DNA from 3 places in the Cupriavidus sp. WS genome. Region 2 is predicted to be linked to each of the others. Evidence: predicted binding sites of a transcription regulator. Region 2 holds the regulator's gene; each other region holds the start of a gene.

Region 1 (7,057 bases), on a different contig from region 2:
CCACGCGGCTCGCGCATGCCGCGCTGGTGCAGCAGGCCCTGACCGAGGGGCCCGAGAGCCTGGGCGCCGCGCAGAAGCACCTGCTGCTGGGCGACCCGTTCGCGCTGGCCAGCCTGCATGAGCAGGTGTGGGCCTCGCCGCTGGCGCATGCGAGCTGGAAGGAAACCCGCATCCTGCCGCGGCGCGCGGCCAACGTGGTGCCGCTGCGGCCGCGGCTGGCCTGAGCAGCGCGCGGACGACGGCGCCGGCATTCCTCGCGGGGGATGCCGGCGTTTTTCTTTGTGGGGCAGAGCGCGGAGGGAGGGGAGAGAGGGGGCGGTGTCCCGGACCTCAAGCAGGCTTGTCCGGCGCGATCGCGGGCCGGCGCGCTAGCGCAGTGCCGAGGTGCAGATCGGCGCGTTGATGTAGACATCGCCCACGCGGCGCTCGCCGCGCTCGCTGCGCGTCATGTAGCGGAACATCATGCTCACGCCGAGCTTGGTGAGGATTTCCACGTCGCGGTTGGCGCAGATATTGCGCTGCAGGGGCGCGGCATAGCTGAGCTCGAAGCTGGCGAGGTCCAGCATCGGGCCGCGGTACTTGGTGAGCTCGAGCTGGAACAGCACGTGCTTGCCCGGCACCGACTGGCAGCGGCGCAGGCGCGTCTCGCCGTCGATGTCGATCGGCAGCATGTCGTTGAGCTGGCGGCAGGCGCGCGCCAGGATGTTGTCCGGCCGCGCGGTGTTGCGCAGCAGTTCGGGCACGCCGGCTGCGCCGGTGTTCTGGCCGGTGGCCGCGCCCTTGAGCATCTGGGCCAGCGCGTCGGCTTCGTCGGGCGGTGCCGCAGGAGCGGCGGCGGCGGCTTTGGCGGGCGGCGGGGCCGCGTGCGCGTGCCGCGCCCACGGCAAGCTGGCCGCGCCGGCGGCGGCCAGGGTCAGTAAGGCGGTAAGCAGAGCGTGTCTTGTTCTCATGCAGGAAAACGTTGCCGGAAGCCATGCCGGCAGGCTGGCTTCCGCGGTGCGTCGGGCTGCGTGACCGTCCGCCCCGGGCGGCCGACAGGGTGGCATTGTACCCTTGGCCTTGCCGCGGTTGAAAGCCAGCCCCCCTGATCCACGCCGCGCGGCGGCGCGCCCGGGCGCGGACCTTCGCCGCCGGGCGCGCGCACGCCGCGCGCGCCAGCATCATCCGCGTTTGCCGCCGCGGATGCGCGGCTTGTTACGCTATGCAACAATTACGCCTTTCGCCTTGCCGTTCCCCGCGCGCGCCGCCGGCTGCGCGTCCCCCGTTCCCCAGGATGTTCCGATGAGCCTCTCCGCCCGCGCCCCCCGGGCCGCGCGTTTCCCCCTCTGGCTGCTGGTATGCGCGTCGCTGACCGCGCTGGGGCCGCTGTCCATCGACATGTACCTGCCGAGCTTTCCCGCGCTGGCGGCGGATCTCGGCGTGGACATCGGGCGCGTGCAGCTGACGCTGGGCACCTTCCTGGTGGGGCTGGCGGCGGGGCAGGCTTTCTATGGCCCGATCAGCGACCGCTTCGGGCGCAAGCCGCCGCTCTATGCCGGGCTGGCGTTGTACGCGGCGGCCGCGGCCGGCTGCGCGCTCGCGCGCGACGTCGAGGCGCTGATGCTGTGGCGCTTCCTGCAGGCGCTGGGCGGCTGCGCCGGCATGGTGATGGCGCGCGCGGTGATCCGCGACCGGCTCGAGGCGCACGAGTCCGCGCGCGCCTTTTCCTCGCTGATGCTGGTCATGGGGCTGGCGCCGATCCTGGCGCCGATCATCGGCGGCGCCGTGCTCGGCGTGTTCGGCTGGCGCGCCATCTTCTGGCTGCTGTGCGGCGCCAGCCTGCTGATCCTGCTGGTGGTCCACCGCTATATGGAAGAGTCGCTCGACCACGCCAGCGCCATGCCGCTGCGCCTGGGCCGCGTGCTGTCCAACTACGGCGAGCTGCTGCGCGACCGTGGTTTCGTCGGCTATTCGCTGTCGGCCGGCTGCGCGCAGGCCGGCATGTTCGCGTACATCGCGGGTTCGCCGTTCGTGCTGATCGAGCTGCATGGCATCGCGCCATCGCACTACGGCTTCGTGTTCGGCACCAATGCGCTGGGCCTGATCGCCATGTCGCAGGTCAACGCGCGGCTGGTGCGCAACCGCGCGCTCGACCACGTGCTGCGCGGCGCGCTGCTGGCGCCTTGCGCGGCCGGCGTGATGCTGGCCGCGGTGGCGCTGGCGGGCACGGCGCCGCTGCCGGTGCTGCTGGCGGGGTTCTTCGTGTTCATCGGCAGCCTGGGCTGCATCTTGCCCAATGCGTCGGCGCTGGCGATGGCCCATCAGGGCCACCGGGCCGGCACGGCCTCGGCGCTGATGGGCACGCTGCAGTTTTCGCTCGGCACGCTGGCCGGCGCCGCGGTCAGCGTCTGGCGCGACGGCACCGCGCTGCCGCTCGCCGTGGTCATGGCGGTGTGCGGGATCGGCGCGGTGGGCATGCGCCTGGTCGGCCGCGCCGGCATGCAGGCGCAGCGCCCGGCATGAGCCGGGCCGCGCGGGGTCAGGACGCGGCGGCGCCGCTTTGCTGCAAGACCACCAGTTGCGCCGGCATCGGCGCGGCGTAGCCGGCTTCGCCGAAGCTCTCGCGGATGACGCGGTTGGTGTCGAAATACACCTGCCAGTAATTGTCGTTATGGCAGTACGGGCGCACCGCCAGGACCGGGCCGACCAGCGTGAACTCCAGGATTTCCACGTCCGGCGCGGGCTCGGCCAGGACGTTGGGCAGCGCGGCCAGGCGTTCCTTGAGCAGCGCGATGGCCGCGGCCGCATCGGTGCTGCCGGCCAGCTGGGCTTTGAGCTCGACGCGGCGGAAGGCGTTGGCGCTGAAGTTCTGGATGGTGTCGGAGAAGATCTTGTTGTTGCCGACCACGGTCAGCACGTTGTCGGGCGTGTCCAGCGTGGTGGCGAACAGGCCGATCTCCCTGACCGTGCCGGTCACGCCGGCCACCGTCACGAAGTCGCCGACCTTGAACGGGCGCAGCACCACCAGGAAGGCGCCCGCGGCGAAGTTGGCCATCAGGCCCGACCACGCCATGCCGACGGCCACGCCGGCCGCCGCGATCAGCGCGGCGAAGGTGGTGGTCTGGATGCCGAAATAACCGAGGATGCCGATCACCAGCACCACGTTCAGCGTGACCGTGACGATCGAGCCGACGTAGCGCAGCAGCGTGGGGTCGACCTTCTGCTTGGCCAGCGAGCCCTGCACCAGGCGCACCACGAAATGGATCAGCCAGCGGCCGATCACCCAGAAGGCCAGGGCGGCAAGCACCTTGACCCCAAACTCCGTCGCGTAGGCGACGACGACTTCCTGTAGCTTCTGCAGCGTGGTGGCATCCATCGCGTTCTCCCTTGCTGGCTCTTGCAGGTTCATGAACACCGAACGTCGTGCGGCGCCGCCCGCGCGCGCCTGCGGCGCGGCGCACGTGCGGGCTACGCATTATTGCGTTGCGGCGAGCGGAAGTTCAAGCACAGAATTGTGGGGCTTGGTGTCTGCCGCGGCGGCCGGCTCACCAGCTGGTTTCGCGCTCCGGCGTGGCCGAGATGCGGTGCAGCGAGAGATCCGCGCCGTTGTATTCCGATTCGGCATCGAGCCGGATGCCGACCACCTTCTTGAGCGTGCCGTAGACCACGGTGCCGCCGACCAGGGCGATGACGATGCCCAGCAGGGTGCCGATCAGTTGCGCGACCAGCGAGACGCCGCCGATGCCGCCCAGCGCGCGCGCGCCGAAGATGCCGGCGGCAATGCCGCCCCACGCGCCGCACAGGCCGTGCAGCGGCCACACGCCCAGCACGTCGTCGATGTGCCATTTGTTCTGCGCCAGCGTAAACAGATAGACGAACAGCACGCCGGCGATGGCGCCGGTGATCAGCGCGCCCAGCGGGTGCATCAGGTCCGAGCCCGCGCACACCGCCACCAGCCCGGCCAGCGGCCCGTTGTAGGCGAAGCCGGGATCGTTGCGGCCCGCGGCCCAGGCCGCCAGCGTGCCGCCGGCCATCGCCATCAGGGAGTTGATCGCCACCAGCCCGCTGATCTTGTCGACGGTCTGCGCGCTCATCACGTTGAAGCCGAACCAGCCCACCGCCAGCACCCAGGCGCCCAGCGCCAGGAACGGGATGTTGGAGGGCGGATGCGCGCTGATGCGGCCATCCTTCTGGTAGCGGCCGCGGCGCGCGCCCAGCAGCAGGATGGCCGGCAGCGCGATCCAGCCGCCCATCGCATGGACCACCACCGAGCCGGCGAAGTCGTGGAACGGGGCGCCGGCCACCGAGGCGATCCAGTCCTGCACGCCGAAGCGGTTGTTCCAGGCGATGCCCTCGAAGAACGGGTAGACCAGGCCGACCAGGACGAAGGTGGCCACCAGTTGCGGGTTGAAACGCGAGCGCTCGGCAATGCCGCCCGAGATAATCGCCGGAATGGCCGCGGCAAATGTCGCCAGGAAGAAGAACTTCACCAGTTCATAACCGCTGCGCTGCGCCAGCGTCTGGGCGCTGGCGAGGAACTCCACGCCATAAGCCACCGTATAGCCGATAAAGAAATAGGCAATCGTGGATATGGCGAAATCCACCAAAATCTTGACCAGCGCATTGACCTGGTTTTTCTTGCGCACCGTGCCGAGTTCAAGAAACGCAAAGCCCGCGTGCATGGCGAGCACCATGATCGCCCCTAACAGGATGAACAGGGCATCGGTGCCGCTCTTCCAATTGTCCATACATTCCTCATGCTCAAAATGGGAGCACCCGTATGCAATAACCGTTCCAGATTGGTCCCATGCAGGTGCATGACTGCACCGTCTTGGTGGTTGCCGCACTGCTTTGTGGCCGGCGGCGGTGATCGGGGACTGGCAATGTCGGCCGCGGGCGGGCAGAATGCGCCGTGCCGCGCGCCGGGAGGCGAGCCGGCGGTCCGCACGGCCTGCGCCAAAATGATGCGGTGCATTGATTTGGGGCGCGCGGATGGTCCTGGTCTGCACCAAAATGAGCGTTGTCGCCATATCGGTGCATGGCGGCGTCGGTGGCGCTGCCGGTTCCGACGGGGGCGCCAGGGGGCTTCCGGGCCGCGCGGCGGGGCCGGGCGGCCGGTGCCGGACAGGCTCGCGCGCCGTGCCCGCGGACTTACGCGCGTTCGAATTCGGCTACCCTCACGAACCGTATTTGAAAGCGTGGAAAAGGAGTGTAAATTCCCCGCAAAGGCGCTTGACTCAAGGATTTCCGGCTTTTTTCGTTGCATTGGTGCCACTGGGGATTGCCCAATGCGTAAAGCGCGGATTAGACTGCGCCGATCGGTGATTTGCCGCGTGGCAGACACTCCGATGACGACGACCAACAAGGGAAATCAGCCATGAATAAAGGTGAACTGGTATCTGCCATCGCCGCTGACGCGGAACTGAGCAATGCTGCAGCAGAGCGCGCGCTGAATGCCGCTCTGGACAACATTAAGAAGGCGGTTGCCAAGGGTGATTCGGTAACGCTGGTGGGTTTCGGCAGCTTTGGCTCGGGCAAGCGCGCAGCGCGCACCGGCCGCAACCCGCGTACTGGCGAAACCATCAAGATTCCGGCCGCCAAGACGGTGAAGTTCTCCGCCGGCCAAGGCTTCAAGGACGCTGTGAACAAGAAGAAGTAAGCAGTTCGCGTCTGCAGCGCAGCGGAAATGAGAAGGCGGCCTCGAAAGGCCGCTTTTTTATCGTCCCGCATTCCCATCTCCCGCATCTCATTGCCCGTGTCTCCGGCGGTATCGCCGGCGGCATCGTCCCCGCCCGCGCGGGCGCGGCGGCGCGGCCGTTCCGGGTTACACTGCCGGGCATCGGCGCGGGCCTTCGCGGACCTGCCCGGCAGCCCCCAGAATCCGGATTTTGATCATGAATGACCTGTCCCACCAGCTTTCCATGACCGTGTTGATGACACCGGACATGGCCAACTTCTCCGGCAACGTGCACGGCGGCACCATCCTCAAGTATCTCGACATGGTGGCCTATGCCTGCGCCAGCCGCTACGCGGGGCGCTACGTGGTGACGCTGTCGGTGGACCAGGTGGTGTTCCGCCAGCCGATCCACGTCGGCGAGCTGGTGACGTTCCTGGCGGCGGTCAACTACACGGGCCGCAGCTCGATGGAGATCGGCATCAAGGTGGTGACGGAGAACATCCGCAGCAAGCTGGTGCGCCATACCAACAGCTGCTACTTCACGATGGTGGCGGTGGACGACAACGGCGCCCCGGCCGAGGTGCCGACGCTGCAGCCGCGCGACGAGGTGGAGCGCCAGCGCTTCGCCGCCGCGCAGGCGCGCCGCCAGCTGCGCCAGGAAATGGAAAAACGGCATGACGAGATCACCGGCAAGGCGTCCTGAGACGATGGGCGCGGCCATGCAGACCATGAGGAAGCGCAAGCTCGCTTTTGCCCTTGCCGCGCCGGCGCTGCTGGCGCTCGCGCTGCCGGCGCGGGCCGAGGAGATCGGCAGCGTCAGCACCAATTTCCGCATCACGGGCTCCGACAAGGTGGTGATCGAAGCCTATGACGATCCGGTGGTGGCGGGCGTGACCTGCTACGTGTCGCGCGCGCGCACCGGCGGCATCAAGGGATCGCTGGGCATGGCGGAGGACCCGGCCGAAGCCTCGATCGCCTGCCGCCAGGTGGGCCCGATCTCGTTCAAGGAGCCGCTGCGCCAGCAGGACAATGTGTTCTCCGAGCGCATGTCGATCCTGTTCAAGGCGCTGCACGTGGTGCGCACGGTGGACCGCAAGCGCAACACGCTGGTCTACCTCACGTATTCCGACCGCATCGTCTCCGGCAGTCCGCAGAACAGCGTGACCGCGGTGCCGGTGGGGGCGGACACGCCGATTCCGATCAGGTAGCGCCGCCGGGATCCCGCTTCCCGCCATATCCGCATCGTCCAGCATCGTCCACGCATTCCCATCCGGCGGGCCAGACCCCGGGCCCGGCCCGCTGCAATTCCAATCAAGCATCGGAGAAGACAACATGACTCAGCAAGGCAAGGTGGCGCTGGTGACGGGCGCGGCCCGCGGCATCGGCAAGGCGGTGGCGCAG
Region 2 (7,057 bases):
GGCTCTGCAGGAAGTCGATCACCGGCGCGTCGCGCCCGGTCAGCGGGCGCAGGGCGAGGTCGTAGTACGGATTGGGCAGCGAGCGCACGTCGAACACCATGTCCGCGTCGCTGGGCACGCCGTGCTTGAAGCCGAACGACTCGAACAGCAGCGTGAGCTGCAGGCCGTCTTCGCGCACGAATTCCTTGATCCAGGCGCGCAGCGTGTTGGTGCGCACGTTGCTGGTGTCGATGCGGTGCGCGGCCTCGGCCAGCGGGCTGAGCAGCTCGCGCTCCATCTCGATCGCCTCGACCAGCGAGGTGTCGTTGAGCGGCGCGGCAGCGGCGACATTGTCTGCATTGTTCTCGCCGGCCGCGCCGGGCTTCTCGGTGCGCATGGACAGCGGGTGGCGCCGCCGCGTCTCCGAGTAGCGCTGCACCAGCGCGTCGGTATTGGCGGTCAGGAACACCACGCGGACCTGGTGCTCGGCCGCGAGGTCGCGCAGCGTGCCCGGCAGCTGGTCGAGCGATTCGCGGCTGCGGATGTCGGTGGCGACGCCCAGGTGCGTGTAGCCCTGGGACGCGAGATAGCGCGCCAGTTCGGGGATGAACTGCGCTGGCAGGTTGTCGACGCAGTAGTAGCCCGCGTCTTCCAGTACGTTCAGGGCGACCGACTTGCCGGAGCCGGAAATTCCGGTGATAAGTATGATGCGCATAGCGTCACAAGCATAACATCAGGGGAATGACGCCGTCATGACGGCGCGGGCGCCAAGAAAAATGGCGAACCGGGGTTCGCCATTCGACTGCGTGCCTTGCCGCAAGGGCGGCCCTTTTACTTGGACAGGCAATCCTTCATGAAGGCCTTGCGCTCGTCGCCCTTCTTGCCGGTGGCGTCCTTGTTGCACGCCTTCATCTTTTCCTGCTGGCTGTTGCCGGGCGCCGCCGCCGGCTTGTTCGACAGGCAGCCCTTCATGAAGGTCTTGCGCTCGTCGCCCTTCTTGCCGGAAGCCTGGGTGTTGCAGGCCTTCATCTTGTCCTGCTGGGTGTTGGCGGCTGCGGGTGCCGCCGCGGGGGCGGCGGGTGCGGCGGGGGCCGCAGCCGTCTGGGCAAACGCCACGCTGGCGAACAGCGGGGCTACCAGCGCGCACATCGCGATCATCTTCTTCATGCTTGCTCTCCTGGCTGTGGAAAACGTCATGGCCGCCGGCCTGTCGGCGCGGCGGCTCGGGGTGGGCTCGATGCCCATTACAGCACAAAACGGACGATGTCCCAAAGCCGTTGACGGCCTGGACCCGCAAGCAATGTAAGCAAATGAAAACCGCGCGGGGCGGGCGCGCTTTCTGCGCGCGCGCGCCCGCGCTCCCGGCGCTTCAGAGCAGCCGGCCCTGGCCGCGCGCGACCACGTCGGCCTGCATCGCCGCGCGCTGGCGGTCCATGAAGTCGCGCAGCGTGTCGATGCCGCGCAGGCGCAGGATGGTGTTGCGCACGGCGGCCTCGACCAGCACGGCGAGGTTGCGGCCGGCCGCCACCTGGATCTTGACCATGTGGATCGGCAGGCCGAGCACGTCGAGGTATTGCGAATCGAGCGGCAGGCGCTCGAACTCGCCGTCGTTGCGGCGCACGAGCTGCACCACCAGCTTCATCTTCATCTTCCGGCGCACCGCGGTCTCGCCGAAGATGGTCTTGATGTCGAGCAGGCCCAGCCCGCGCACCTCAAGCAGGTTCTGCAGCAGCGGCGGGCAGCGGCCTTCGATGAAGTCCGGCCCCAGGCGCACGAAGTCCACCGCGTCGTCGGCCACCAGCCCGTGTCCGCGCGAGATCAGTTCCAGGCCGAGCTCGCTCTTGCCCAGGCCCGACTCGCCCATGATCAGCACGCCCATGCCGAGGATGTCGAGGAACACGCCGTGCATGGTCACGCGCGGCGCGGAGATCCGCGAGAGATAGAGCCGCAGGTGGTCGATCACCGCGGCCGAGGACACCGGCGTGGTGAACAGCGGCGTGGACGAGCGCGTGCAGCGCAGTTCCAGGTCGGGCGGCGGCTCCATGCCGTCGGCGATCACCAGGAACGGCGGCTCGAGCAGGATCAGCTCGCCCATCTGGCGCTTGCGCATCTCGTCGTCGAGGCGCTGGTAGTAGGTGATCTCCGGCTTGCCGAGCACCTGGATCCGGTTCGGGTGGATCAGGTTCAGGTGGCCGACGAGGTCGGCGGCGGAGGTGGCTTCGCGCGCGAACTCGACGTCGAAGGCGCGGTCCGCGCCTTCCAGCCCAGCAACCCAGGAGAGTTTGATGTCGGCTGCGTTGTCGTCGAAGATCGACTGCGAGGTGACGCCAGTGAGTTCCATGCGGCTACTTTCGGGGGACGGGCTTTCAGGCCGGGCGGGCCGTCGCCCGGCGTGCCGGGTGGCGGCTGCCCAGGCGGATCAGGGATGCCATTGCGTCAGCAACTGGTGCACGGCATCGGAAGTGGGCAGGGTGGCGAGTCCTTCGCGCATTTCGCGGTCGGACAGCAGCTGGGCGATCTCGGAGAGGATTTCCAGGTGTTGCTGGGTGGCCTGCTCGGGCACCAGCAGGAAGATCAGCAGCGATACCGGCTTGCCGTCCGGCGACTCGAACGGGATCGGCTCGGCCAGGCGCATGAAGCCGGCCAGCGGCTGCTTCAGGCCCTTGATGCGGCCGTGCGGAATGGCCACGCCGGCGCCGAGGCCGGTCGAGCCCAGCGATTCGCGGGCAAACAGGTTGTCGGTCACGGTGGCGCGCGCTACGCCGTGGTTGTTCTCGAAGAGGAGCCCGGCCTGTTCGAACACCCGCTTCTTGCTGGTGACGCTGACGTCGAGGTTGATGTTGCCGGGTGGCAGCAATTTAGCCAAACGATTCATGTGGAATGCGCAGGTTTTTCTAGTAAGCAGGCCCGGGGCCGGCAGGGGGGCGCGCCAGGCAAAAAGGGGATGAAAAGGCTGGTGCCGGCTCATACCCGCATTGCACCGGTTGTCCCATGCCGGTGTCGGGCGTCTGGCCATTATAGAGCAGGCCCGCCCCCGCCTTGTGCATCGCAATAGCCCGTGCGCGGAAGCGGTGCCGCGCGCATGCCCGGAATCGCTGAACCACCGTTCATGTATTGCGCAGCATACACCGGCGGCGGGGCGTTGCGGAATCCCCTTGTGGCATTGCGCAACGGCCGCCGGCGCGAGGGTGGACACGAAAGCGGACGGCGCAAAAAAGCCGCGCAACGGGCGCGGCTTGTTCTGGTTCAAGGGACTGACACCGGCGGCCCCCTTGGCGGGCCGCCAGGCACGGTCATTGCTGCATCTGCGATGCGGCCATCTGGTACTTGACCGCGTCGCGGTCGTGGCTCTGCACGCGATCCTTGTGGCGAATCACCTGCCGGTCGAGCTTGTCGACCAGTGCGTCGATGGCGGCATACAGGTCTTCGTGATGCGCCTCGACAAAGATGTCCTTGCCCTTGAGATGTAGATTGATTTCCGCATATTGCCGCCGGTCCTTTTCTTTTGTATTGTCGACAGAGAGCAGCACGCTTACGCCAATGACTTGATCGAAATGCCTGACGATACGCTCCAGTTTCGTTTCCACGTACTCACGCAGCGGGGGCGTGATGTCCAAGTGGTGTCCACTGATCTTGAAGTTCATAGCGTTTCTCCTTCTGAAAGAGCCACACCAGGCAGGCGGTGCGGCTCGGCTACAAAGTCTTGCGGAGATTGACGGCAGGGATTTTCAGCGCTTCACGGTATTTGGCCACGGTTCGCCGGGCCACCACGAAGCCTTGCTCGCCGAGCAGTTCGGCGATCCTGCTGTCCGACAGGGGGTTCCTGGGGTCTTCGGCTCCTATGAGTTGCTTGATCAACGCCCTGATTGCCGTTGATGAGGCCGCGCCGCCGGTTTCCGTGGATACGTGACTGCCGAAGAAGTACTTCAGCTCGAAAGTCCCCATCGGCGTTGCCATGTATTTATTAGTTGTCACCCGAGAGATGGTGGACTCGTGTAAACCCAGTGTATCGGCAATCTCCCGCAAAACCAAGGGGCGCATCGCAATTTCCCCGTGGGTGAAGAAGTTCTTTTGACGTTCGACAATCGCTTGTGCGACGCGCAATATGGTGTCGAAGCGCTGCTGGATATTCTTGATGAGCCAGCGCGCTTCCTGCAGCTTCTGCTGCAGCCCGGCCGCGCCGGAGTCGCCTTTTGCGCCGCGCAGGATCTGCGCGTACATGTCGTTGATGCGTAGCCGCGGCATCACATCCGGGTTGAGCTGCGCGATCCAGCCGCCGCTCATTTTCCGCACGAACACGTCGGGCACGACGAAGTCGGCTTCGGGGCGGCTGTAGGCATGGCCGGGGTAGGGCGCGAGCGAGCGGATCAGCTCGTGCGCGGCCTTGAGGTCGGCCTCGTCGACCTGCAGCGCCTTCTTCAGGCGCGTGTAGTCGCGCACCGCGAGCAGTTCGAGATGGCTGGTGACGATGGTCAGGGCCAGCTCGCGCTGCGGATGCTTGAGCCGGCGCAGCTGCAGCGCCAGGCATTCGGCGGCGTTGCGCGCGCCCACGCCGGCGGGGTCGAAGCTCTGCAGCAGCGTGAGGATGGCGTGCACCTCGTCGAGCTCGAATTCGAGCTCCTCGGGCAGTTCCGTGCAGATTTCCTCGAGCGAGGCGCTCAGGTAGCCGTCGTCGTCGAGCGACTCGATCAGGAAGATGGCCAGGCCCTTGTCGCGCATGGAGATCTTCAGCGGGGCGAGCTGCTCCATCAGGTGCTCGCGCAGCGTGGGCTCCGCGTCGCGCAACTGCATCGGGGTCTTTTCGTCCTCGTCGCCCTGCGGGCGGCGGGCGAAGTCGTCCAGGCTCCAGTCGTTGCCGTAGTCCTCGCCGCTGTCGCTGTAGCTGTCCTCGCTGTCGGCGGCGCCGTCGGCGCGGTTCTCGCTGGTGCCCTGGCCGTCGGCGGGGGCCGGCGCGGGCGCGCTCTGCAGGTTGACCGAGCCGTCGGCGGCCACGCGCAGCGGGCTTTCGATCCAGTCGTTCTCGCGTTCGAGCAGCGGATTCTCGGTCAGGGCCTGTTCCACTTCCTGCTGCAGTTCGAGCGTGGACAGTTGCAGCAGGCGGATCGACTGCTGGAGTTGCGGCGTGAGCGCGAGATGTTGCGAGAGGCGGAGCTGTAGCGACGGTTTCATGCGAGCTATTTTATGCCCAACTTCCGTACTGGTGGAACGGAAATTGCTATCGCTGGCGTCGCCGTGATCGTTTGCGGGGCGAAAGGCGGCATGAACGCCGCCTCGCGGGTGTCCCCGCGTGCCCCTCCCGCGGCTACATGCGGAAGTTCTCGCCCAGGTAGACCTTGCGCACCGACTCGTTGGCGATGATGTCTTCCGGCTGCCCGGACGCCAGCACCGTGCCTTCGCTGATGATGTAGGCGTGGTCGCAGATGCCCAGGGTCTCGCGCACGTTGTGGTCGGTGATCAGCACGCCGATGTTGCGCGCCTTGAGGAAGCTGACGATGCGCTGGATCTCGCCCACCGCGATCGGGTCCACGCCGGCGAACGGCTCGTCGAGCAGGATGAAGCGCGGCGCGGAGGCCAGCGCGCGCGCGATTTCCACGCGGCGGCGCTCGCCGCCCGACAGCGACAGCGCCGGGTTGTCGCGCAGGTGGGCGATCTGCAGGTCGTCGAGCAGGGTGTCCAGGCGCCGCTCGATCTCGGCCTTGGCCAGCGGCTTGCCGTCGTGGACCTGCAATTCCAGCACGGCGCGGATGTTCTCCTGCACGTTGAGCTTGCGGAACACCGACGCTTCCTGCGGCAGGTAGGACAGGCCCATGCGGGCGCGCTCGTGGATGGCCAGGCCGCTGATGTGCTTGTCGTCGAGCACGATGTCGCCCTCGTCCAGCGCCACCAGCCCGACGATCATGTAGAACGAGGTGGTCTTGCCCGCGCCGTTGGGGCCGAGCAGGCCCACCACCTCGCCGCTTTTCACGTCGAGCGACACGTCCTTGACCACCGTGCGCGAGCCGTAGCGCTTCTTCAGGTGGCGCACGACGAGCGTGCTGCTTTCGGTCAGGACGTTGGTCGCGGACGACGGTTCGGTCAGGGTAGCGGTCATGAAGGCGTGAATCCGTGGGTCGGCTGCGGCGGGGTCAGGGGGCGGCGGGGGCCGGCGCGGGCTTGAGCGGCAGCGCGCTGGCGGCGGCGCCGCTGGCGGGCTGCTCCTGGCGCGGCGACAGCACCGCGCGCACGCGCCCGGACGGGCTGCCCGCGGTGGCGTTGTCGGTGCCGCCGGTGGCCGTGTAGAACTCGTTGCGGCTGTCGTAGGTGATCACCGCGCCGCGGATCTCGTCGATCAGCTTGGCGCCGGCCAGGCGCGCCATGCGGGCGTGGCCGATCAGCTTGGACAGGTCCTGCTTGCCGTCGGACTCGATGCGGTCGCCCCAGCCGTCGATGTATTCGTCGACGTTGTCGCGCTTCTGGCGGATGTAGGCCTGCTTGCCGCCCTTGGAGGTGGCCACCGCGTACTGGTAGCCCTCGGGGTCGGTGCGCACTTCCGCCGCGTCCGACTTCAGCACCATCGTGCCCTTGGTCAGCACCACGTTGCCGGTCAGTACGTACACCTGCTTGACGTCGTCGTAGCTGGCGTTGTCGGCCTCCAGCACCAGCGGCTTGTCGCGGTCGGCCTTCTCGGCGCGGGCCGGCGCGGCCAGCGCCAGGCCGAGGAGGGCCGCAGCCGTCATCAGGGCAGCCGTGCCGCGGCGGCGACAGGACGATGTCGTCAGGAATGGATTCATATTGGCGTGGTGGCGGTTGGCGCGGACGGCTGTGGCCCGCGGGCGGCTTCGTTTCTCTGGCGGTTTCCGGGTGGGGCCACGTCAGGCCCTGCTCACGGCCTGGCCGGCGGCGGGACCGTGATGATGGTGCCGTGTACGTTACCCAGCAATTGTACTTCGCGGGTGACGTTGTTGAAGACGAGCCCGTTGGCGGTCATCACGGAAGGCCCGCGCGTGAGCTTGACGGCCTTGTCGGTCTTGACGATGTCGTCGTTGACCAGCACCTGGAAATACTCGGAGGCGGCCGTCATGGGCGGGTCCTTGGACGG
Region 3 (7,057 bases), on a different contig from region 2:
GCTGGACGCGCTCGACACGCTGCTGCCCGGGCTCGGCGCCGGCCGCGCGGGTCCGGCGCAGGCCGGCCGGCATGCACTGACGCCGGTGCTGCTGGCCGTCTTCGACGGCTGGAACCGGCAGCTCATGGACGCGGCGCTGGCCTTCAACGGCAGCGCGTGCGCGCTGTCCGGTTTTCCCGAGGAGCATCGGCCGGACGCGGCCTTGCAGCGCGCCATCGTGCTCGACCTGGCGGCGGCGTGGCGCGAGTTCGCGCTGGCGCTGAACGCGCGGCTGCTGGCGGCCGGCGCGCGGCCGGGCAGCGACGGGCCGGGCAGCCACGCGGAGATCGCACGGCGGCCGGCCTAGCGCAGCAGCTTGTTGCGCTCGGCCGCGCTGTACTGGCTGAAGTGGCCTTCGCGCGCGGCCTGCCGGCGCGCGGCGGCGACGATGGCCTTGCTCTTGCCGGGCGCGGCCGGCGCGCTGACCTGCTTGTCCAGCGCGGTGCCGCCGCATTGCGGGCAGGCTGGCGTGGCGCCGGCGCGCACCAGCGTCTCGAAGCGGTGCCCGCAGGCCTGGCAAAGATAGTCGTACAGCGGCATCGTCAACTCCGTTCAACGCGATTCATGGGATTCATGCGATTCATTCGGGTCGCTTCGGTCCGGCATCGGTCAGCGCGGCGCAGTGGCCCACGGCCGCCGCGCAGCCCTCCAGCGGCCGGTCCGCGGCGGGGGCGTCGGCGCCGAGCCCGACCCATGCGTGCACGGCGGCGACGTCGAAGCCCGCCATGCGCCGCTCGCCGTGCGCCATCAGCGGGCGCCGGATCAGCAGCGGCTCGGCCAGCAGCAGGGCCAGCGCGGCGCCGGCGTCGAGTTTCTCGGGCACCACCTCGCCGGACTTGACGCGCGGCGCCGCGCGGTTGAACCACGCGCCGACCGGCAGCGGCGCCAGGTAGGCCAGCAGCGCCTCGCCGGTCCAGGGCCAGCGCAGCAGGTCGCGCACTTCCAGCGTGTGGCCGGCCGCGCGCAGCAGCGCCTTTTGCCGCGCGTTGCCGCCGCAGCCGGGTTTTCCATAGAAGACGATATGGCTCATGGGCGGTTTCGCTCAGGCTTCCCGCAGCGCGGCGTCGAGCGCGGGCATGGCCATGCGGCGCGCCGCGCGCAGCAGCTGCAGGCCGCGCTCGGCGGCCATGTCGAGCGCGCTGCGGCCGTCGGGCGCGTACAGGTTGGCCGAGGCGCCGTGCGCCAGCAGGATCTGCAGCACCTCCAGCCGGCCGCTGGCCGCGGCCTGCATCAGGCAGGTGATGTCGTCGTCGTTGGCGTGGTCGATCGGCGCGCCGGCCTGGATCAGGCGCACGATGGTCACGGGGTTGCCGTGCAGGCAGGCGAACCAGAGCGCGCCGTTGCCGTCGTCGTTGACCGCGCCGGGCGCGGCCCCGTAGGCCAGCAGCGCCGCGGCCACCGCGTCCTCGCCACGCCAGGCCGCGCGCATCAGCGGCGTGTCGCCGTTGGCGGCGCGCGCGTGCAGGTCCGGGAAGTCGTGATAGGCCAGCCACGTGGCGAGCGCCGCGGGGATGACCGGCGGCACGCCGGCGCCGGCCGCTTCGGCGGTGGCCTCGATGACGCGGCCGGCGACGGCCAGCGCGGTGTCGGTGGACGGGATCATGGTGGCGTCTCGCTGTCTGGCGTGGGTCGGAAGGCGCCGCCGGGCCAAGGCGGCCGGCGCCCGCGGGGGATCAGACCGGGCGGTTCTCGTTGGGGTTGCGCACCGGGCCCATCAGCTCCAGCCCTTCGGCGTAGGTGATGGTGTCGAAGGTCACGTCGAAGCGGAGCGCGGCGTCGGCCACCGCGTCGAGCTTGCCGGCGGTGTCGCGCTTCTTCAGGTCGTTCTTCTCCAGGTACAGCAGTTCGAGCATCTCGTTGTAGACGGTGGACTCGAAGATGGGCAGCACGTAGAACATCGCGCCCTTGTACGGCACCTGGTATTTCCTGCTCAGGTCGATGTTGTCGCAGAACAGGAAGTACTTGCCGCCGGCCGTCAGCGTGTCGCCGAGCACCTCGGCCACGTCCTTCAGGTATTCGAAGCTCAGCAGGTAGCCGGCGAAGAACGGCAGCTGCTTCTCGCCGATGGTGGCCACGGCCATCACCTGGTCGCAGGTCAGCTCGGGCGGGCGGGCCTCGTCGGCGAGCCTGGGCGCGAAGCGCAGCGCGAGCTCGCCGCGAAAACCGAAGCGGCCGGACTTGCCGGTGGGGGCCTTGAGCAGCGGGTTGAGCAGGCGGCCTTCGTGTTCGAGACGGGCGAACGCGGTGTCGTCGATCTCCTTGCGGGCAAGCGTGGCGGGCATGGCGGGTCCTTGTCGGTGGAAAGCGTGATGGGCGGGTGGCTCGGGTCGGGGCGGAATCAGGTTCGGGGGTTGCGCATCCAGTCCGCGATCTTGAAGAAGGCGGGCATCAGTTCGTCGCGCAGCGCGGCATCGGCGCCGGTCTCGTCGAGCGCGGCGCGCATGCAGGCCAGCCATGCGTCGCGCTCGGCCGCGCCGATGGCGAAGCCGGCGTGGCGCATGCGCAGGCGCGGATGGCCGTGCTGGGTGGAATAGCGCGGCGGGCCGCCGAGCCATTCGCACAGGTAGCTCACCAGCACCGCCTTGGTCGGCGACAGGTCGGGCTCGTGCATGGCGCGGATGCCGCGCGCGTCGGCGCGCGTGTCCATGTGGCGGTAGAAGGCGTCGACCAGCCGCGCGACCGCGGCGTCGCCGCCGAGGCGCTCGTAGTGCGTCGGCCGCGCGCGTTGCGCCGCGGGCTGCGTCGGCTGCGTGGCCGGCGTCGGTTGCGCGGGCTGCGCGGCGGGATCGGGTCGGGTTGCTGGTGTGTTCATGGCACGGCATTTCCGCAATAACCGTACCAGCCCGGGAAACCGCGCATGCGGCACGCATTGGCGCATGGGGCCGCGCGCGCGGCGCGTCCGGGCAGTGCCGTTCGCGACGAAGTTCGCACGCTTTGTCGGGTTCCCGACAAGCCCGCGCGCGCCGGCGCCGGCCGCGCGCGGCATCCCGCAAAGCCGCGCTGCCGCGCCGTTCGCGGACATTCGGGACGCATCCGGCGGGGCGCCGCGCGCGCATGGCATGGAAGCTGCTGTTGAGGGCTTGCGCGGACACTGGTCCGGCCGGGGCGTGACTCGACAGAATAAGACCCATACAGGCACGACAGGCTGACATGGTCGCGGCTACGCAACCTTGGTATCAATCCTTCTTCCTGATTGGAGAACTGCAATGTCTCAACTTCGGCAAATCGCCTTCTACGGCAAAGGCGGCATCGGCAAGTCGACCACCTCGCAGAACACGCTGGCGGCGCTGACCGATCTCGGCCAGAAGATCCTGATCGTCGGCTGCGATCCCAAGGCGGACTCGACCCGCCTGATCCTGCACGCGAAGGCGCAGGACACCATCCTCTCGCTGGCCGCCGAGGCCGGCTCGGTGGAAGACCTCGAACTCGAGGACGTGATGAAGATCGGCTACAAGGACATCCGCTGCGTGGAGTCCGGCGGTCCGGAGCCGGGCGTCGGCTGCGCCGGGCGCGGCGTCATCACCTCGATCAACTTCCTCGAGGAGAACGGCGCCTACGACGGCGTGGACTACGTCTCGTACGACGTGCTCGGCGACGTGGTGTGCGGCGGCTTCGCCATGCCGATCCGCGAGAACAAGGCGCAGGAGATCTACATCGTGATGTCGGGCGAGATGATGGCCATGTACGCGGCCAACAATATCTCGAAGGGCATCCTGAAGTACGCCAACAGCGGCGGCGTGCGCCTGGGCGGGCTGGTGTGCAACGAGCGCCAGACCGACAAGGAGCTCGAGCTGGCCGAGGCGCTGGCGAAGATGCTGGGCTCCAGGCTGATCCACTTCGTGCCGCGCGACAACATCGTGCAGCACGCCGAGCTGCGCCGCATGACGGTGCTCGAGTTCGCGCCGGACTCCAAGCAGGCCGGCGAGTACCGCCAGCTCGCCACCAAGATCCACAACAACGCCGGCAACGGCACCATCCCGACCCCGATCACGATGGACCAGCTCGAAGACCTGCTGATGGAGCACGGGATCATGAAGGCCGTCGACGAATCGCAGGTCGGCAAGTCGGCCCAGGAACTGGTCGCGTAACGACCCGCGCGGCGGGCCGCGCAGGCGGCCCGCCCGGCAATCTCAATCTACTTACGGAGTATTTCCATGAGCGCCACCGTTGAAGAGCGCAAGGCCGCGAACAAGGCCCTGATCGACGAAGTGCTGAAGGCCTATCCCGAAAAGATGGCCAAGCGGCGCGCCAAGCATTTGGGCACCTTCGAGGACGGCAAGCCCGACTGTGGCGTCAAATCCAACATCAAGTCGCTGCCCGGCGTGATGACCATCCGCGGCTGCGCCTATGCCGGCTCCAAGGGTGTGGTGTGGGGCCCGATCAAGGACATGATCCACATCAGCCACGGCCCGGTGGGCTGCGGCCAGTATTCGTGGGCCGCGCGCCGCAACTACTACATCGGCACCACCGGCATCGACACCTTCGTGACGATGCAGTTCACCTCCGACTTCCAGGAAAAGGACATCGTCTTCGGCGGCGACAAGAAGCTCGACAAGATCATCGACGAGATCCAGGAACTGTTCCCGCTGAACAAGGGCATCTCGATCCAGAGCGAATGCCCGATCGGCCTGATCGGCGACGACATCGAGGCGGTCTCCAAGCGCAAGAGCAAGCAGTATGAAGGCCACACCATCGTGCCGGTGCGCTGCGAGGGCTTCCGCGGCGTGAGCCAGTCGCTGGGCCACCACCTGGCCAACGACGCCATCCGCGACTGGGTGTTCGACAAGGCCGACCCCGACAAGCGCCCGGACTTCGTCTCCACACCCTACGACGTGGCCATCATCGGCGACTACAACATCGGCGGCGACGCCTGGTCCAGCCGCATCCTGCTCGAGGAGATCGGCCTGCGCGTGATCGCGCAGTGGTCGGGCGACGGCTCGATCGCCGAGCTGGAGAACACGCCGCGGGCCAAGCTCAACGTGCTGCACTGCTACCGCTCGATGAACTACATCAGCCGGCACATGGAGGAGAAGTACGGCATTCCCTGGGTGGAATACAACTTCTTCGGCCCGACCATGATCGAGAAGAGCCTGCGCGAGATCGCCAGCCACTTCGACGACACCATCAAGGCCAACGCCGAGAAGGTGATCGCCAAGTACCGGCCGCTGATGGACGCGGTGCTCGCCAAGTTCAAGCCGCGCCTGCAGGGCAAGAAGGTGATGCTGTTCGTCGGCGGGCTGCGCCCGCGCCACGTGATCGGGGCCTACGAGGACCTCGGCATGGAGGTGGTCGGCACCGGCTACGAGTTCGGCCACAACGACGACTACCAGCGCACCACGCACTACGTGAAGGACGGCACGCTGATCTACGACGACGTGACCGGCTACGAGTTCGAAAAGTTCGTCGAGCAGGTCCAGCCCGACCTGGTCGGCTCGGGCATCAAGGAAAAGTACGTGTTCCAGAAGATGGGCGTGCCGTTCCGCCAGATGCACAGCTGGGACTACTCGGGCCCGTACCACGGCTACGACGGCTTCGCCATCTTCGCGCGCGACATGGACATGGCGATCTCCAGCCCGGTGTGGGGCCTGGCCAAGGCGCCCTGGAAAAAAGCCGCCTGAGCCTGCGCGGCCGGCGCCCGCCGGCCGCGCGCGCCGCATCCACAGCAACCGCATATCAGGAGTACCCCATGCCGCAATCCGCAGACAAGATCCTCGACCACGAACTGCTGTTCCGCGAGCCGGAATACCAGGAGATCTTCCGCACCAAGAAGGAAAACTTCGAGTTCAACCACGCCGACGAGACCGTCAAGCAGATCGTCGAGTGGACCAAGACCGAGGACTACAAGCAGAAGAATTTCGCGCGCGACTCGCTCACCGTCAATCCCGCCAAGGCCTGCCAGCCGCTCGGCGCGGTCTACGTGGCCAACGGCTTTCACAAGACGCTGAGCTTCGTGCACGGCTCGCAGGGCTGCGTGGCCTACTACCGCTCGCATTTCTCGCGCCATTTCAAGGAGCCCACCTCGTGCGTGAGCTCCTCGATGACCGAGGACGCCGCCGTGTTCGGCGGCATGAACAACATGATCGACGGCCTGGCCAACGCCTACAGCCTGTACAAGCCCGAGATGATCGCGGTCTCCACCACCTGCATGGCCGAGGTGATCGGCGACGACCTCGACGCCTTCATCAAGAACAGCAAGCAGAAGGGCAGCGTGCCGGAGGACTACGACGTGCCGTTCGCGCATACGCCGGCCTTCGTCGGCAGCCACGTCACCGGCTACGACAACGCGCTGCTCGGCATCCTCAAGCATTTCTGGGACGGCAAGGCCGGCACCACCGCGCCGCTCGCGCGCGTGCCCGACGAGAGCGTCAACTTCATCGGCGGCTTCGACGGCTACGTGGTCGGCAACATGAAGGAGATCCGCCGCATCTTCGAACTGTTCGGCGTGCAGGTCAACGTGATCTGCGACCCGTCGGAGACCTGGAACACCCCGACCGACGGCGAGTTCCGCATGTACGAAGGCGGCACCACCAAGGAAGAGGTCGAGCGCGCGCTGCACGCCAAGGCCACCTTCGTGTTCCAGGAATACTGCTGCGAGAAGACCAGCAAGTTCATCGCCGAGCACGGCCAGGAAGTGGTGGTGCTGAACGCGCCGGTCGGCGTGGCCGGCACCGACCATTTCCTGATGGAGATCGCGCGCGTGACCGGCAAGCCGATCCCGGCGCAACTGGAAAAGGAGCGCGGCCAGCTGGTCGACGCGATGGCCGACAGCCAGGCCCACCTGCACGGCAAGCGCTTCGCGCTGTACGGCGACCCCGACCAGATGCTGGGCTACACGCAGTTCCTGCTGGAGCTCGGCGCCGAGCCGGCCCACGTGCTGGCGACCAACGGCAACGAGGCCTGGGCCGCCAAGGTGCAGGCGCTGTTCGACGCCTCGCCCTATGGCGCCGGCTGCAAGGCCTACCCCAAGCGCGACCTGTGGCACCTGCGCTCGCTGCTGTTTACCGAGCCGGTGGATTTC

Evidence for each region. Region 2 encodes sigma-54, which starts transcription at its own class of promoters, with help from an activator protein. Its sites were predicted from a motif close to TGGCANGNAANCTGCTTT; they were not measured.
Region 1: a site for sigma-54 is predicted at 4,759-4,776, ahead of K206_RS0112825 (ammonium transporter). Genes of this name have one in related genera too.
Region 3: a site for sigma-54 is predicted at 3,095-3,112, ahead of nifH (nitrogenase iron protein). Genes of this name have one in related genera too.

What each region holds. Positions count from the first base shown of each region.
Region 1 covers NZ_AQPL01000136.1:8,390-15,446, reverse strand. Annotated here, with positions in the region: gene mdoH (glucans biosynthesis glucosyltransferase MdoH) at 1-224, shown strand, start outside; gene K206_RS43680 (hypothetical protein) at 369-950, opposite strand; gene K206_RS0112835 (Bcr/CflA family multidrug efflux MFS transporter) at 1,282-2,502, shown strand; gene K206_RS0112830 (mechanosensitive ion channel family protein) at 2,519-3,355, opposite strand; gene K206_RS0112825 (ammonium transporter) at 3,525-4,727, opposite strand; gene K206_RS0112820 (HU family DNA-binding protein) at 5,357-5,638, shown strand; gene K206_RS0112815 (acyl-CoA thioesterase) at 5,874-6,359, shown strand; gene K206_RS0112810 (CreA family protein) at 6,385-6,864, shown strand; gene K206_RS0112805 (SDR family oxidoreductase) at 6,989-7,057, shown strand, end outside.
Region 2 covers NZ_AQPL01000129.1:31,883-38,939, forward strand. Annotated here, with positions in the region: gene rapZ (RNase adapter RapZ) at 1-694, opposite strand, end outside; gene K206_RS0112045 (PsiF family protein) at 811-1,146, opposite strand; gene hprK (HPr(Ser) kinase/phosphatase) at 1,349-2,320, opposite strand; gene ptsN (PTS IIA-like nitrogen regulatory protein PtsN) at 2,399-2,854, opposite strand; gene hpf (ribosome hibernation-promoting factor, HPF/YfiA family) at 3,273-3,623, opposite strand; gene K206_RS0112065 (RNA polymerase factor sigma-54) at 3,673-5,148, opposite strand; gene lptB (LPS export ABC transporter ATP-binding protein) at 5,282-6,070, opposite strand; gene lptA (lipopolysaccharide transport periplasmic protein LptA) at 6,105-6,749, opposite strand; gene lptC (LPS export ABC transporter periplasmic protein LptC) at 6,842-7,057, opposite strand, start outside.
Region 3 covers NZ_AQPL01000090.1:9,315-16,371, reverse strand. Annotated here, with positions in the region: gene K206_RS0109065 (FAD-dependent oxidoreductase) at 1-346, shown strand, start outside; gene K206_RS0109060 (zinc ribbon domain-containing protein) at 343-579, opposite strand; gene K206_RS0109055 (ArsC/Spx/MgsR family protein) at 620-1,069, opposite strand; gene K206_RS0109050 (ankyrin repeat domain-containing protein) at 1,082-1,642, opposite strand; gene K206_RS0109045 (hypothetical protein) at 1,713-2,321, opposite strand; gene K206_RS0109040 (group II truncated hemoglobin) at 2,378-2,851, opposite strand; gene nifH (nitrogenase iron protein) at 3,246-4,127, shown strand; gene nifD (nitrogenase molybdenum-iron protein alpha chain) at 4,194-5,657, shown strand; gene nifK (nitrogenase molybdenum-iron protein subunit beta) at 5,726-7,057, shown strand, end outside.